Regions from separate parts of the Pseudomonas sp. AC463 genome, predicted to be linked through region 2. Evidence: predicted binding sites of a transcription regulator. Region 2 holds the regulator's gene; the other holds the start of a gene.
What was found. Region 2 encodes sigma-54, which starts transcription at its own class of promoters, with help from an activator protein. Its sites were predicted from a motif close to ANTGGCATNNANNTTGCTNT; they were not measured.

Region 1 (7,532 bases), on a different contig from region 2:
GGGTGCAGGCTATCGCACCAATATAGTGCGGTTTTGTGAAGGTTGTTCAGGAACCTGTACACAAGCACCTGAACGTAGGCAATTCAAATGTAGGAGCGGGCGTTAGCCTTTGTAGATACACAGCTCGGCGGTGGCGCGGATCATTGCGAGCTGGCGCAGCGGGTCGTTCAGCGGCTCATGCACCGCTTCGGCCAGCCACTGCGCGCACTGCGGGTCGGTGCGCTGTGGGGTGAAGTCCGCCAATTGCTGCAGCAGGCGTTTTTGCAACTGGTCCAACTGCGGGCGGATTTGCTTCACCAGGTCCGGGCGCGGATCGTCAGGCGCCTTGCCCTGGAACTGCCAGTCGGAGAGGTGGGTGTACTGCACCAGTTTGTTCGCTTCAATCTGCGCGGAGAAAAACTGCTCGGCGGCGGCAGGGGCCAATTTGTAGCTCGGTGCCTGGGCGACGACGCTGGCGATCACTTCTTGTTCGCGCGTTTTGTCCTCTACGGGCTTGTGGCTGTCCCATTTGCTCAGGGCCACTTGGTCGGCGATTTCCAGGCGCTCGGCGATGCTGTTAAGCAGTGGGGCTAGGGTGGTGGGAGGTGCAGCGGATGCGTAGGCGCTGAAGAGCAGCAGGGCGGACACAAGGCAATGTTTCAACGGTGATCTCCTGGTGGGAGGGGGCTTGCCCTTTCCCACATTTTGGATTGGGTTTGCAGATCAAGAGCAGTGTCAATCTGGCGCTACCTTACGTTGTGCGTTTGCCTTGGGTGAATCCCGGGCAAAAAAAGACCTCCCGAAGGAGGTCTTTTTTGTCACGCCACGTTAAGCAGCGCTACTGGATCAGCAGCTGTAGTACAGCTCGTATTCCAGTGGGTGTACGAAGGTGCGAACCTTGATTTCTTCTTCGCTTTTCAGGCCGATGTAAGCGTCGATGAAGTCGTCGCTGAACACGCCGCCTTTGGTCAGGAACGCACGGCCTTTGTCCAGCTCTTCCAGGGCTTCTTTCAGGCTGCCGCACACTTGTGGGATCTCTTTGGCCTCTTCAGGCGGCAGGTCGTACAAGTTTTTGTCGGCGGCGTCGCCAGGGTGGATCTTGTTCTGGATACCGTCCAGGCCGGCCATTACCAAGGCAGCGAAGGCCAGGTACGGGTTGGCTGCCGGATCCGGGAAGCGAGCTTCGATACGGCGAGCGCGAGGGCTGGACACGTAAGGAATACGGATCGAGGCGGAACGGTTGCGAGCCGAGTAGGCCAGCATTACTGGCGCTTCGAAACCTGGGACCAGACGCTTGTAGGAGTTGGTCGACGGGTTGGTGAAGCCGTTCAGGGCCTTACCGTGCTTGATGATACCGCCGATGAAGTACAGGGCGGTGTCGGACAGGCCGGCATAACCTTCGCCAGCAAACGTGTTCTTGCCATCTTTGGCGATGGACAGGTGAACGTGCATACCCGAACCGTTATCGCCGTACAGCGGCTTAGGCATGAAGGTAGCGGTACGGCCGTAAGCAACGGCAGTGTTGTGTACGCAGTACTTCAGGGTCTGAACTTCGTCAGCCTTGGCCACCAGGGTGTTGAACTTCACACCGATTTCGTTCTGGCCGGCAGTGGCCACTTCGTGGTGGTGCACTTCGATGACCAGGCCCATGTCTTCCATGGCGTTGCACATGGAGGTACGGATTTCGTGGTCGTGGTCGAACGGCGGAACCGGGAAGTAGCCACCTTTGATGCCTGGACGGTGGCCATGGTTGCCGCCTTCCACGTCCTGGTCGGACATCCACGAACCTTGTTCGGAGTAGATCTTGAACATGGAGCCGGAGATGTCGGACTTGAACTTGACTTGGTCGAAGATGAAGAATTCTGGCTCCGGACCTACGAATACGGTGTCACCGATACCGGTGGACTTCAGGTATTCCTCGGCACGCTTGGCGATCGCACGTGGGTCGCGGTCGTAGCCTTGCATGGTCGACGGCTCGATCACGTCGCACACCAGGATCAGGGTGGCTTCTTCGGTGAACGGGTCCAGCACGGCAGTGCTGTCGTCCGGCATCAGGATCATGTCGGAGGCTTCGATGCCTTTCCAGCCGGCAATGGAGGAACCGTCGAACATTTTGCCTTCTTCGAAGAAAGCATCATCCAGCGCATCGCGAGCCGGCATGGTCACGTGGTGCTGAGTGCCTTTGGTGTCCGTGAAGCGCAGATCAATCCATTTAACGTCATGATCTTTGATGAGTTGAACCGACTTCGACATAGTGTCCTCCGGGTGGCTTCGGGCTGGGGTAGTGGAGTTAGCCCTTAGAATGTGGGTGATGCCGGCGCGGATAGTCCGCCATGGCAACCTGCCTCACAAGAGAGCAAATTGCATGCCAGTGCGCCAACATGGGTTTTTTGCTCCAAAAACGCCCCTATAAAGGTGCATTGCGACAAAAGCGCAAAAATAGCGCACCGCAATGTGGCGTAAACGCGTGTAAATGCACTGCTTTAGTGCGCATCGAGGTCTGTGCATATTAACTGGTTAAACCTTGAGCGATTTCCGCTATAATCCGCGCCCCCCTTTTTCAGCAGGCCCGGCGCGCGCTGTTTCCATGAAATTAATCGTTAAAGTCTTCCCCGAAATCACCATCAAGAGCCGACCGGTACGGACGCGTTTCATCCGTCAGTTGGCCAAGAACATCCGTGCCGTGCTCCGTGACCTGGACCCGGCTGTGGTGGTGAATGGCGTGTGGGACAACCTCGAGCTGGAAACCCGCATCACCGACGCCAAAGCCTTGAAGGACATGACCGAGCGCCTGAGCTGCATGCCGGGCATCGCGCATTTCCTGCAGGTGGATGAGTACCCGCTGGGCGACTTCGACGACATCACCGAGAAGTGCAAACAGCACTTCGGCAGTGAGATCGAGGGCAAGATTTTTTCGGTGCGCTGCAAGCGTGCCGGCAAGCACACGTTCAGCTCCATGGACGTCGAGAAATACGTCGGCAGCAAGTTGCGTCGCGAGTGCGGTGCCGCCGGAATTTCCTTGAAAGCGCCGCAAATTGAAGTGCGCATGGAAATTCGCGACCAACGGTTGTTTGTGATCCACAGCCAGCACAACAGCATCGGCGGCTACCCGCTGGGCGCCCTGGAACAGACCCTGGTGCTTATGTCCGGCGGTTTCGATTCCACGGTGGCGGCCTACCAGATCATGCGCCGCGGCCTGATGAGCCACTTCTGCTTCTTTAACCTGGGCGGGCGTGCACACGAATTGGGCGTGATGGAAGTCGCGCACTTTATCTGGAAGAAGTACGGCAGCTCCCAACGCGTGCTATTTGTGAGCGTACCGTTCGAGGAAGTGCTGGGCGAAATTCTCGGCAAAGTCGATAACAGTCATATGGGCGTGGTATTGAAGCGTATGATGTTGCGCGCTGCGTCCCGAATCGCCGATCAATTGCAGATTGACGCGTTGGTGACCGGTGAAGCGATCTCCCAGGTATCGAGCCAGACGCTGCCGAACCTGTCGCTGATTGATTGCGTCACCGAGAAGCTGGTCTTGCGCCCGCTGATCGCCAGCCACAAACAGGACATCATCGACCTGGCAGAAGAAATCGGCACCGCCGACTTTGCCAAGCATATGCCTGAGTACTGCGGGGTCATTTCGGTGAACCCCAAGACCCACGCCAAGCGCAACCGCGTGGAATATGAAGAACAACAGTTTGATATGGCGATTCTGGAGCGTGCGCTCGAGAACGCCAAACTGGTCCCGATCGATCGCGTAATCGACGAATTGGGCCAGGATGTGCAGATCGAAGAAGTCAGCGAAGCCCTGGCCGGCCAGATCGTCGTCGACATCCGTCACCCGGATGCCGCCGAAGATGAGCCGCTGGAAATCACTGGCATCGACGTGCAAACGCTGCCGTTCTACGCACTGAACGCGCGTTTCAAGGAACTGGATAACAGCCGTCAGTACCTGCTGTATTGCGACAAAGGCGTGATGAGTCGCCTGCATGCCCACCATTTGCTCAGTGAGGGGTATGCCAATGTGCGCGTTTATCGACCGAGCTAAGAGCCCGGGGCTGTTTGCCTGTGGCCTGCGTCACCGGCCCCCCGACTCTGCCGTCAAGCTGTAACGGCAAGGCCTGACTCTACTGTTAATCGCTGCCACGACCTGTCAGCACACCGAATCCTCTGATCGAGATACACAAGTGATCGAAAATCTACGTAACATCGCCATCATTGCTCACGTTGACCACGGTAAAACCACCCTGGTAGACAAACTCCTGCGTCAATCCGGCACCCTGGAGCGCAACGAGCTCAACGACGAGCGCGTGATGGACTCCAACGACCAGGAAAAAGAGCGCGGTATTACCATCCTGGCTAAAAACACCGCTATCAACTGGAACGGCTACCACATCAACATCGTGGACACCCCGGGCCACGCCGACTTCGGCGGCGAAGTTGAACGCGTAATGTCGATGGTTGACTCCGTTCTGCTGCTGGTTGACGCTCAAGACGGCCCTATGCCGCAAACCCGTTTCGTGACCAAGAAGGCTTTCGAAGCCGGCCTGCGTCCGATCGTGTGCATCAACAAGGTTGACCGTCCAGGCGCGCGTCCGGACTGGGTTCTGGACCAGATCTTCGACCTGTTCGACAACCTCGGTGCTACCGAAGAACAGCTGGACTTCAAAGTCGTCTACGCCTCGGCCCTGAACGGCATTGCCGGTCTGGAACACACCGACATGGCTGAAGACATGACCCCGCTGTACCAGTCGATCGTCGACAACGTACCGGCTCCTAAAGTTGACCGTGACGGCCCGTTCCAGATGCAAATCTCGGCACTGGACTACAACAGCTTCCTGGGTGTTATCGGCGTTGGCCGTATCGCTCGTGGTAGCGTCAAGCCGAACACCCCGGTTGTTGCTATCGGCGCCGACGGCAAGAAGCGTAACGGTCGTATCCTGAAGCTGATGGGTCACCACGGCCTGCACCGCATCGACGTTGAAGAAGCTTTCGCCGGCGACATCGTGTGCGTGAGCGGTATGGACTCGCTGTTCATCTCCGACACCCTGTGCCAGCCAGACAACGTTGAGGCCATGAAGCCTCTGACCGTTGACGAGCCAACCGTTTCCATGACCTTCCAGGTAAACGACTCGCCTTTCTGCGGTAAAGAAGGCAAGTTCGTGACTTCCCGTAACATCAAGGAACGTCTGGACAAAGAGCTGCTGTACAACGTTGCACTGCGCGTTGAAGAAGGCGACTCGGCTGACAAGTTCAAGGTTTCCGGCCGTGGTGAGCTGCACCTCTCGGTACTGATCGAAACCATGCGTCGCGAAGGCTTCGAAATGGGCGTTGGTCGTCCGGAAGTGATCATCCGTCAGGTTGACGGCGTGAAGCAGGAACCGTTCGAAAACGTCACCATCGACACCCCTGAAGAATCCCAGGGCAAGGTCATGGAAGAGATGGGCCTGCGTAAGGGCGACCTGACCAACATGGTGCCGGATGGCAAAGGCCGTGTGCGTCTGGAATACAACATCCCTGCTCGTGGTCTGATCGGTTTCCGTAACCAGTTCCTGACCCTGACCAACGGTGCTGGCATCCTGACCTCGATCTTCGATCGCTACGACACCATGAAGTCCGGCGACATGTCCGGCCGTCAGAACGGTGTTCTGGTATCGGTAGAAACCGGCAAGGCACTGACCTACTCCCTGGAAACCCTCCAGGCGCGTGGCAAGCTGTTCGTTGAACACGGTCAAGAGATCTACAACGGTCAGATCGTTGGTCTGAACAGCCGTGACAACGACATGGGCGTCAACCCAACCAAAGGCAAGAAGCTCGACAACATGCGTGCTTCGGGCAAAGACGAAACCATCGCTCTGGTACCACCTGTTCGCTTCACCCTGGAACAGGCCCTGGAATTCATCCAGGACGACGAGCTGTGCGAAGTTACGCCTAAGTCGATCCGCCTGCGTAAGAAGATCCTGGACGAAGGCGAGCGTACCCGCGCTGCCAAGAAAGCCAAGAACTGAGTTAACTCAGGCTGAATGAAAAACGCCCCCGGTCGAAAGGCCGGGGGCGTTTTTTTGTGCCTGCAGATTAAGTGGTGACGGTGCTGGCCTCATCGGGAGCAAGTCGAATCGTCGCACCGCCCCTCCCACATTTGACTGTGTTCACGCTTCAAAATGTGGGAGGGGGCTTGCTCCCGATAGGGCCAGTTATAGCCCCACAAAATTTGGATCAAAACTTATCAAGCGTCTTGAACTTGGTCTCGCGCACCACTTCCTTCGGCTTATACGCGCAATACCCCGGCCGCGGCCCGATTTTCGGGTGGTTGCGGCAGGTATCCGGGCGCTTGTCATAAATAGTGCAGAAGCGGGTCTTACGATCCAGGTACAGGCAGTCGTTGTTGCTCATGCGCTGCAGGGTAAAGATCTCGGATTTGTTGTTGTAGCGCTCGACGATGCCTTCCTTCTGCAACCGCTTGGCGATGTTCTTCGGCGGGTCGCCACGCTCGAACTCATCGACGATGCCAATGCGGATCAGGTCCTTGATCTTCACCTCGACCGGCAGCGTGCAGCAGCTGGACACGCAGCCGCCGCACATGTGGGCGGAATATTTCTGCCAGGTCTCTAGACGGTCGAGTTCCGCGGCGGCGATCAGTTGAGGCTTCATCAGGGTTCCAAGGTGGGGCTGTATCCGGGCGCGCGATCATACCGGGATTGGTGGTTTTTTGAACAATATTTTCAGAATTTCCGCTTGAACGGTGCATGTGGGAAAAGCAGGCACGGCCAATGCATCAAAACCACTTAAAAGTTCATGCGTCGAAAATGCGTTAAAAAACTGCCGAACCAGAGCGGTCACCGTCTGTCAGACCGTCTAGGCTCTAGCAACTCCTTCTATCTCGCCCGAGGTCGCAATTGATGTCTCAGGAACCACTTGCACGAGAAGCAGAGGTAGCCGCATTTCGCGATGCCGTCTTGACCAAACTCACCTACGCGGTGGGCAAGGACCCGGATCACGCCTTTGACCATGACTGGTTTGAAGCCATTGCCCTGGCCGCCCGCGACCAGATGGTCGATCACTGGATGGACCACACGCGGCGTATTTACCGCAAAGGCCAGAAGCGGGTGTATTACCTCTCCCTGGAATTCCTCATCGGCCGTTTGCTCTACGACAGCCTGAGCAACCTCGGCGTGCTGGAAATTGCCCGCGAGGCCTTGTCCGAGTTGGGCGTGGACCTCGAGCGCATCCGCCTGCTGGAGCCCGACGCGGCGCTCGGCAACGGTGGCCTCGGCCGCCTGGCGGCGTGCTTCATGGAAAGCATGTCGACCCTGGGCATCGCCGGCCACGGGTATGGCATTCGTTATGAGCACGGCCTGTTCCGTCAGGCGATTGTCGATGGCTGGCAACAGGAGCAAACCGAACGCTGGCTGGATTTCGGCAACCCGTGGGAGTTCGAACGCGCTGAAGTGATCTACCCGATCGGCTTTGGCGGCAGCGTCGAAACCCTGCCGGATGCCTCCGGCAAGCTGATCCAGGTGTGGACGCCAAATGAAACCGTGCGCGCCGTCGCCTATGAC
Region 2 (7,532 bases):
TGGTGACCGCGCTCAACCCGATCATTGGTTACCAAAAGGCTGCTGAAATCGCCAAGAAGGCCTATCAGCAAGGCCGTCCGGTGATTGATGTGGCACTCGAGCACACCGACTTGCCCCGTAGCCAACTGGAGATCCTGCTGGACCCGGAAAAGCTCACGGCCGGCGGCGTGTAATCACCGACCCTGCTTTGGAGGCTCACCATGGAGCACTGGAAACGCACGATCGAACGGGCCAATCGCTGCTTTATGGCGGGCGAGCTGGTTGACGCTCGCGAGGCTTACTTGCAAGCCCTGGCCCTGGCCCAGGTGTTGTTCGAACGCTGGGCGGATGCCGACGAAGCAGTGGCGGCTTGCGTCATTTCCCATCACAACCTGGCGGATCTGCACCTGCGGCTTAACCAGCCGGAAGAAAGCGCGGAGTACCTCTGCGCGATTCACCAGCGCTTGCTGCAGACCATGCAGGACCCGCGCCTCAGCCCGCAATTGCGTGAGGCGGCCCTGCGCCAGAGCAGCAAGACCTACGTTGAATTGTTGAACTTCATCAGCGATCACGGTGAGTACCCACGCACCCATCGCTTGTTGGGCGGTACTGCGACGCAACCGACCACGTCTCAATACGGAGCACACTGATATGACCTACACCTTGCCTGCATTGCCTTACGCCTACGATGCCCTGGAACCGCATATCGATGCGCAAACCATGGAGATTCACTACACCAAGCACCACCAGACCTACATCAACAACCTCAATGCCGCGGTCGAGGGCACTGAGTTCGCCGGCTGGCCGGTGGAAAAGCTGGTCTCCAGCGTCCAGCAATTGCCGGAAAAACTGCGTGCTGCGGTGATCAACCAGGGCGGCGGCCATGCCAACCACTCGCTGTTCTGGGCGGTGATGTCGCCTAAAGGCGGCGGCAAGCCAGAGGGCGCGCTGGGCAAGGCCATCGACGAGCAAGTGGGTGGTTTCGACAGCTTTAAAGAAGCGTTCACCAAGGCTGCACTGACCCGTTTCGGCAGCGGTTGGGCGTGGCTGAGCGTTACTCCGCAAAAGACCCTGGTGGTGGAAAGCAGCGGCAACCAGGACAGCCCGCTGATGAACGGCAATACGCCGATCCTCGGCCTGGACGTCTGGGAGCACGCTTACTACCTGCGCTACCAGAATCGTCGTCCGGAATACATCAACGCCTTCTACAGTGTTATCAACTGGCCGGAAGTTGCCGCGCGCTATCAGGCCGCTTTGGCCTGATATCTATCTCCATAACAAGATCTAAGGCCGACTATGGGCACTGAAACACTGGCGATCAGCAGCGGGCGAATGTTTCGTTATGCGTTTGGCTCGCTGCTGCTATTGGCAGGTACTGCATTGCTGGTGGCCCACGGGCTGGCCTGGCTGAACCTCGAACCGCGCATCCTGCGCGCCTTGCAGGGCGGGGCAATTTGCGCGCTCGGTACGGCGCTTGGCGCCGTGCCCGTGCTGGTGATCCGGCGGATGCCGGTGGCGCTGAGCGATACATTGCTGGGGTTTGGTGCCGGGGTGATGCTGGCGGCGACGGCGTTTTCGCTGATTGTGCCGGGCATTGCTGCCGCTGAAAGCCTGGGGCTGTCGCCTTGGGGGGCCAGTGGCCTGATCAGTTTCGGCATCATGCTGGGGGCGTTCGGGCTGTATCTGGTGGATCGCAAGGTCTCCGGCGCCAGCCCGGAAATGCTGGTCGGTACGCCGGACAAACCGGTGATCCCTCCGCGCATCTGGCTGTTCGTGTTTGCCATCATCGCCCACAACATACCGGAAGGCATGGCCGTGGGCGTCTCCGCCGGCGGTGGCATGCCGGACGCCGACAGCCTGGCCATGGGCATTGCCTTGCAGGACGTGCCCGAAGGCCTGGTGATTGCGTTGGTATTGGCCGGGGCGGGAATGTCGCGGGTCAAGGCCTTCCTGATCGGGGCAGCATCAGGCCTGGTAGAGCCGGTATTCGCCGTGCTCTGTGCCTGGCTGGTGAGCCTGGCCGAGGTGTTGTTGCCTTTGGGCCTGGCGCTGGCCGCTGGTGCGATGCTGTTGGTGGTGACCCACGAAGTGATCCCTGAGTCGCGCCGCAACGGTCACGAAAAGCTCGCCAGCCTCGGGTTGTGCATCGGGTTCTGCTTGATGATGGTGATGGATACAGCGTTGGGGTGAAGCGCTTGGGCTTCACACCTGTCTCAAAGGGTGGGTTTACTCACCCTCATCAAAGAAGTTATTGATCAACGCCACCAAGGCGTCCATCGCTTCCTGCTCCTGCTCACCTTCCGTCTTCAGGTGAATCTTGGTGCCCTTGCCGGCTGCCAACATCATCATGGCCATGATGCTTTTGCCATCGACCATGGACTCTGCGGTGCGTCCGGCGCGGATCTGGCAGGGAAACTGCCCGGCGACGCCGACGAATTTTGCCGAGGCGCGGGCGTGCAAGCCCAGCTTGTTGATGATTTCAATTTCCAGAGCGGGCATCGCGGGGGTGTTCCTTTCAGCTAAGGTCGCGGTGGCGAACCTGGACGTTCTTGAGGGTTCGTTGCAGCACCTGGCCCAGGCGCTCTGTCAGGTAGACAGAGCGGTGGTGGCCGCCGGTGCAGCCGATGGCAATGGTCACATAAGCGCGGTTACTTGCGGCAAAGCGCGGCAACCATTTGAGCAGGTAGCTGGAGATGTCCTGGAACATCTCCTCCACATCCGGCTGTGCGGCCAGGTACTCGGCCACCGGTTGATCCAGCCCGGATTGCTCACGCAGTTCCGGCTTCCAATAGGGGTTGGGCAGGCAGCGCACGTCAAACACCAGGTCGGCGTCCACCGGCATGCCACGCTTGAAGCCAAAAGACTCCACCAGGAACGCCGTGCCGGGCTCGGGCTGGTTCAGCAGGCGCAACTTGATGGCATCGCGCAGCTGATACAGGTTGAGGCTGGTGGTGTTGATCTTGAGGTCGGCGAGGTCAATGATCGGCCCGAGCAGCTTGGTTTCGTCTTCGATGGCCTCGGCCAGTGAGCGATGGGGGCTGCTGAGGGGGTGGCGTCGACGGGTTTCGGAGAAGCGCTTGAGCAGCGTTTCTTCGTCGGCATCCAGGTACAGCACATCACAGTGAATGTGCTTGGCCCGCACTTCTTCGAGCAATTGCGGGAATCGCTCAAGGTGGCTGGGTAGGTTGCGGGCATCAATCGAAACGGCAACCAGCGGCTGCGCCAGTTCGGTGTGGATCAAGGCGCGTTCGGCAAGTTCCGGCAGCAGGCCGGCGGGCAGGTTGTCGATGCAATAGAAACCGTTGTCCTCAAGAACATTGAGGGCGGTGCTTTTACCCGAGCCGGAGCGGCCGCTGACGATGATCAAACGCATGGTTACTGCCCGCTTTGTTCATCCAGGACAACCTGGTACAGCGCCTCGTTGCTGCTGGCACCTCGCAGTTTGTCGCGTACTTCCTTGCGGTCGAGCATGCTGGCGATCTGCCGAAGCAGTTCCAGGTGCGCATCGGTGGCGGCCTGCGGGACCAGCAGTACAAACAGCAGGTCAACCGGTGCACCGTCGATGGCGTCGAAATCGATGGGAGCGTCCAGGTGCAGCAGGGCGCTGACCGGTGTATCGCAGCCTTTGAGGCGGCAGTGAGGGATGGCGATGCCGTTGCCAAAACCCGTGGAGCCGAGTTTTTCACGGGCAATCAGAGCCTCGTAGACATCTTGCATCTCCAGCTCAGGCACTTCGCGGCTGATCAGGTTGGCAATCTGTTCGAGGGCTTTCTTCTTGCTGCCGCCCGGCGCGTTCACAAGGGAACGGCCGGGGGTCAGGATGGTTTCAAGTCGGATCATGGGGGGAGAGTTAACGACCTGTACCTTGCATCAGGTGCAGATTCTTTTCCTTATGCTTTATGAGTTGGCGGTCCAGCTTGTCGTAGAGCGAGTCAATCGCCGCGTACATGTCCTCATGTTCCGCATTGGCGACGAGCTTGGCATTCGGTACGTGCAGGGTGGCCTCGATTTTCTGCTTGAGCTTATCGACCTCCATGATGACCTGCACGTTGGTGATCTTGTCAAAATGCCCCGCAAGCTTGTTCAACTTGCTCTCGGTGTATTCACGCAGGGGTTTGGTGACTTCCAGCTGGTGTCCACTGATGTTGACTTGCATACAGCTTCTCCTTCGTTGCCAGTGCATAAAGCGGTGGGCAGGAATACCCACCACTGGAACGCTGTGGCCCGCCCGTCACATCAAACGCTTACGCTCGCTGGAAGGCGCGATCCCAAGGGACTCGCGGTACTTGGCGACGGTTCGACGGGCGACCTGAATGCCTTGTGCCTCCAGTAAACCAGCGATCTTGCTGTCACTCAACGGCTTTTTCTGATTTTCCGCGGCAACCAGTTTTTTGATGATCGCGCGGATCGCCGTGGACGAGCATTCACCGCCTTCGGAGGTGCTGACGTGGCTGGAGAAAAAGTATTTCAGTTCATAAATACCCCGTGGGGTATGCATGAATTTTTGCGTGGTCACCCGGGAAATCGTCGATTCGTGCATGCCTACCGCCTCGGCGATATCGTGCAGCACCAGCGGTTTCATTGCTTCGTCGCCGTATTCCAGGAAGCCGCGCTGGTGCTCGACGATCTGCGTGGCGACTTTCATCAGGGTTTCGTTACGGCTTTGCAGGCTCTTGATGAACCAGCGCGCTTCCTGCAACTGGTTGCGCATGAAGGTGTTGTCGGCGCTGGTGTCGGCGCGGCGTACAAAGCCTGCGTATTGCGGGTTGACCCGCAGGCGTGGCACCGACTCCTGGTTCAGCTCCACCAGCCAGCGCTCGTTGTCCTTGCGCACGATAACGTCAGGCACGACGTATTCGGCTTCGCTGGACTCGATCTGCGAGCCTGGGCGCGGGTTGAGGCTCTGTACCAGCTCGATGATCTGGCGCAGGTCGTCTTCCTTGAGCTTCATGCGGCGCATCAGCTGGCTGTAGTCGCGGGCGCCGAGCAAGTCGATGTAGTCGGTGACCAGGCGCTGTGCCTCGGCGAGCCAAGGAGTTTTGGCGGGCAGCTGGCGCAGTTGCAGCAGCAGGCATTCGCTGAGGGAGCGCGCGCCGATGCCGGCGGGCTCGAACTGCTGGATACGGTGCAGGACGGCCTCGATCTCGTCCAGCTCGATGTCCAGCTCCGGGTCGAAGGCTTCAAGGATCTCTTCGAGTGTTTCGTCCAGATAACCCTGGTTGTTGATGCAGTCGATCAGGGTTACGGCGATCAGGCGATCAGTATCCGACATCGGCGCCAGGTTCAGTTGCCACAGCAAATGGCTCTGCAGGCTTTCGCCGACGGAGGTGCGGGTGGTGAAGTCCCACTCGTCATCGTCATTGCTGGGCAGGCTGCTGGCGCTGGTCTGGTAGACGTCCTCCCAGGCGGTGTCCACCGGGAGTTCGTTGGGAATGCGTTCGTTCCAGTCGCCTTCCTCAAGGTTATCCACCGTAGGGGCGGTTTCCTGGTAGGAGGGTTCCTGCACGTCGGAGTTGGGTTTTTGCTCTATGTTGTCGGCCAGCGGGTCTGCATTATCGAAGTCGTCGCCTTCTTCCTGGCGTTCGAGCATCGGATTGGACTCCAGGGCCTCCTGGATTTCCTGTTGCAGGTCCAGGGTCGACAATTGGAGTAGGCGGATGGCCTGTTGCAGCTGCGGTGTCATCGTCAGCTGCTGGCCCATTCTCAGGACTAGCGATGGTTTCATGGCAGGGGCTTAACACCTTATTCGCCGGCGCAATGCGCCATCCACGACAGGGCGCGTGAGCGCCAAACATAAGCAAATTATATGCCTGATATCGGGGGCTTTGCCTAGAGCGCGGTAACAATAAAAATATGGAGGTTTTCATTGACGCCCGCGCTTCGGGCAAACGACCTGCCACCGCCAGTTGTAACAGGCAGCTTTACAGGCGGAACTCGTGACCCAGGTACACTTCCTTGACCAGTTCATTGGCCAGGATAGTGGCGGAATCGCCTTCGGCGATCAGCTGGCCATCGTTCACGATATACGCGGTCTCGCAGATATCGAGGGTCTCACGCACGTTGTGGTCGGTGATCAGCACACCGATACCCTTGGCCTTGAGATGATGGATGATCTGCTTGATGTCGCCGACCGAGATCGGGTCGACGCCGGCAAACGGTTCGTCCAGCAGGATGAACTTGGGCGCCGTGGCCAGGGCGCGGGCGATCTCCACGCGGCGGCGTTCACCACCGGACAGGCTCATGCCGAGGTTGTCGCGAATGTGGTTGATGTGGAATTCCTGCAGCAGGCTTTCCAGCTCCTTGCGGCGGCCGTCACGGTCGAGTTCCTTTCGGGTCTCGAGGATCGCCATGATGTTGTCGGCTACCGACAGCTTGCGGAAGATCGACGCCTCTTGTGGGAGATAGCCGATACCGGCACGGGCGCGGCCGTGCATGGGCTGGTGGCTGACGTCCAAGTCGTCGATCAGCACGCGACCCTGGTCCGCCTGGACCAGGCCGACGATCATGTAGAAGCAGGTGGTCTTGCCGGCGCCGTTGGGGCCGAGCAAGCCGACGATCTGGCCGCTGTCGATCGACAGGCTGACGTCGCGCACGACCTGACGGCTTTTATAGGCCTTGGCCAGATGCTGGGCTTTCAGGGTTGCCATTACTCGGCCTTCTTCTTCGGCTGGATAACCATGTCGATGCGTGGGCGTGGTGCAGTCACCTTGGAGCCATTGGCACGACCGGCGTTAGCGATCTGTTTCACGGTGTCATAGGTGATTTTCTCACCTTCCGTGGAGTTGCCGTCGGGGCTGAGTACTTTAGCCTGGTCGATCAGCACGATGCGGTTCTGCTGGGCGTGGTACTGAATGGTCTTGCCGTAGCCCTTCATCGGGCCGGTGTCGGCAGCGGACTGCTTCTGTTCGAAGTAAGCCAGGTTGCCTACCGAGGTCACGACGTCGATATCACCGCTCTGGGTGCGCGTCAGTGTCACGGTGTTACCGGTGATCTTCATCGACCCTTGGGTGATGATGACGCCGCCGGTGTAGGTGGCAACACCTTGCTTGTCATCCAACTGCGCATCGTCAGCCGAGATGTGGATCGGTTGCTGGCTATCGTTCGGCAGAGCCCAGGCGCTCACGCTTCCCAGTGCTGCGCCCAGACCGAGCAAAATAGGGAGAGTTTTAACGAGCCTCATACTGTCCTCTTACGTTCGATAGCAGGTGTATCCTGCTTTCTTTCAAATACGCTTTCATTCCCTTGCCAGTCGATACACCGCCAGCGCCGTCGATTCTAACGTCTTGCTCGGTCTGCGCATATTGCTTCTGCGGGAATACGGTCATGCGACTGCTGGTAATCACGGTCTCACGTTTTTTATCGTCGGTGCGCGCAACGCGTACCGAGTCGATCAGTTCCACCTCGGTACCGTCCGGGTTGACCTCGCCACGCTTGCTGGTGACGTGCCATGGGAATTCGGTGCCGCGGTAAATGTTCATGTCCGGGTTGGTCAGCAGGGTGACTTCGGTAGCCTTCAAATGCTCGACCTTGTCCGACGTCATCTCGTACTGAAC

Region 1: a site for sigma-54 is predicted at 2,333-2,352, ahead of glnA (type I glutamate--ammonia ligase). Genes of this name have one in related genera too.

The regions. Positions count from the first base shown of each region.
Region 1 is NZ_CEEDDZ010000005.1:265,435-272,966, forward strand. It holds gene AC0IYH_RS08475 (chorismate mutase) at 103-642, opposite strand; gene glnA (type I glutamate--ammonia ligase) at 826-2,232, opposite strand; gene thiI (tRNA uracil 4-sulfurtransferase ThiI) at 2,567-4,021, shown strand; gene typA (translational GTPase TypA) at 4,161-5,981, shown strand; gene AC0IYH_RS08495 (YkgJ family cysteine cluster protein) at 6,190-6,624, opposite strand; gene AC0IYH_RS08500 (glycogen/starch/alpha-glucan phosphorylase) at 6,873-7,532, shown strand, end outside.
Region 2 is NZ_CEEDDZ010000010.1:209,751-217,282, forward strand. It holds gene AC0IYH_RS15050 (class II fumarate hydratase) at 1-173, shown strand, start outside; gene AC0IYH_RS15055 (hypothetical protein) at 201-629, shown strand; gene AC0IYH_RS15060 (superoxide dismutase) at 631-1,242, shown strand; gene AC0IYH_RS15065 (ZIP family metal transporter) at 1,276-2,169, shown strand; gene AC0IYH_RS15070 (HPr family phosphocarrier protein) at 2,206-2,478, opposite strand; gene rapZ (RNase adapter RapZ) at 2,495-3,352, opposite strand; gene ptsN (PTS IIA-like nitrogen regulatory protein PtsN) at 3,355-3,819, opposite strand; gene hpf (ribosome hibernation-promoting factor, HPF/YfiA family) at 3,830-4,135, opposite strand; gene AC0IYH_RS15090 (RNA polymerase factor sigma-54) at 4,211-5,704, opposite strand; gene lptB (LPS export ABC transporter ATP-binding protein) at 5,901-6,626, opposite strand; gene lptA (lipopolysaccharide transport periplasmic protein LptA) at 6,626-7,159, opposite strand; gene lptC (LPS export ABC transporter periplasmic protein LptC) at 7,146-7,532, opposite strand, start outside.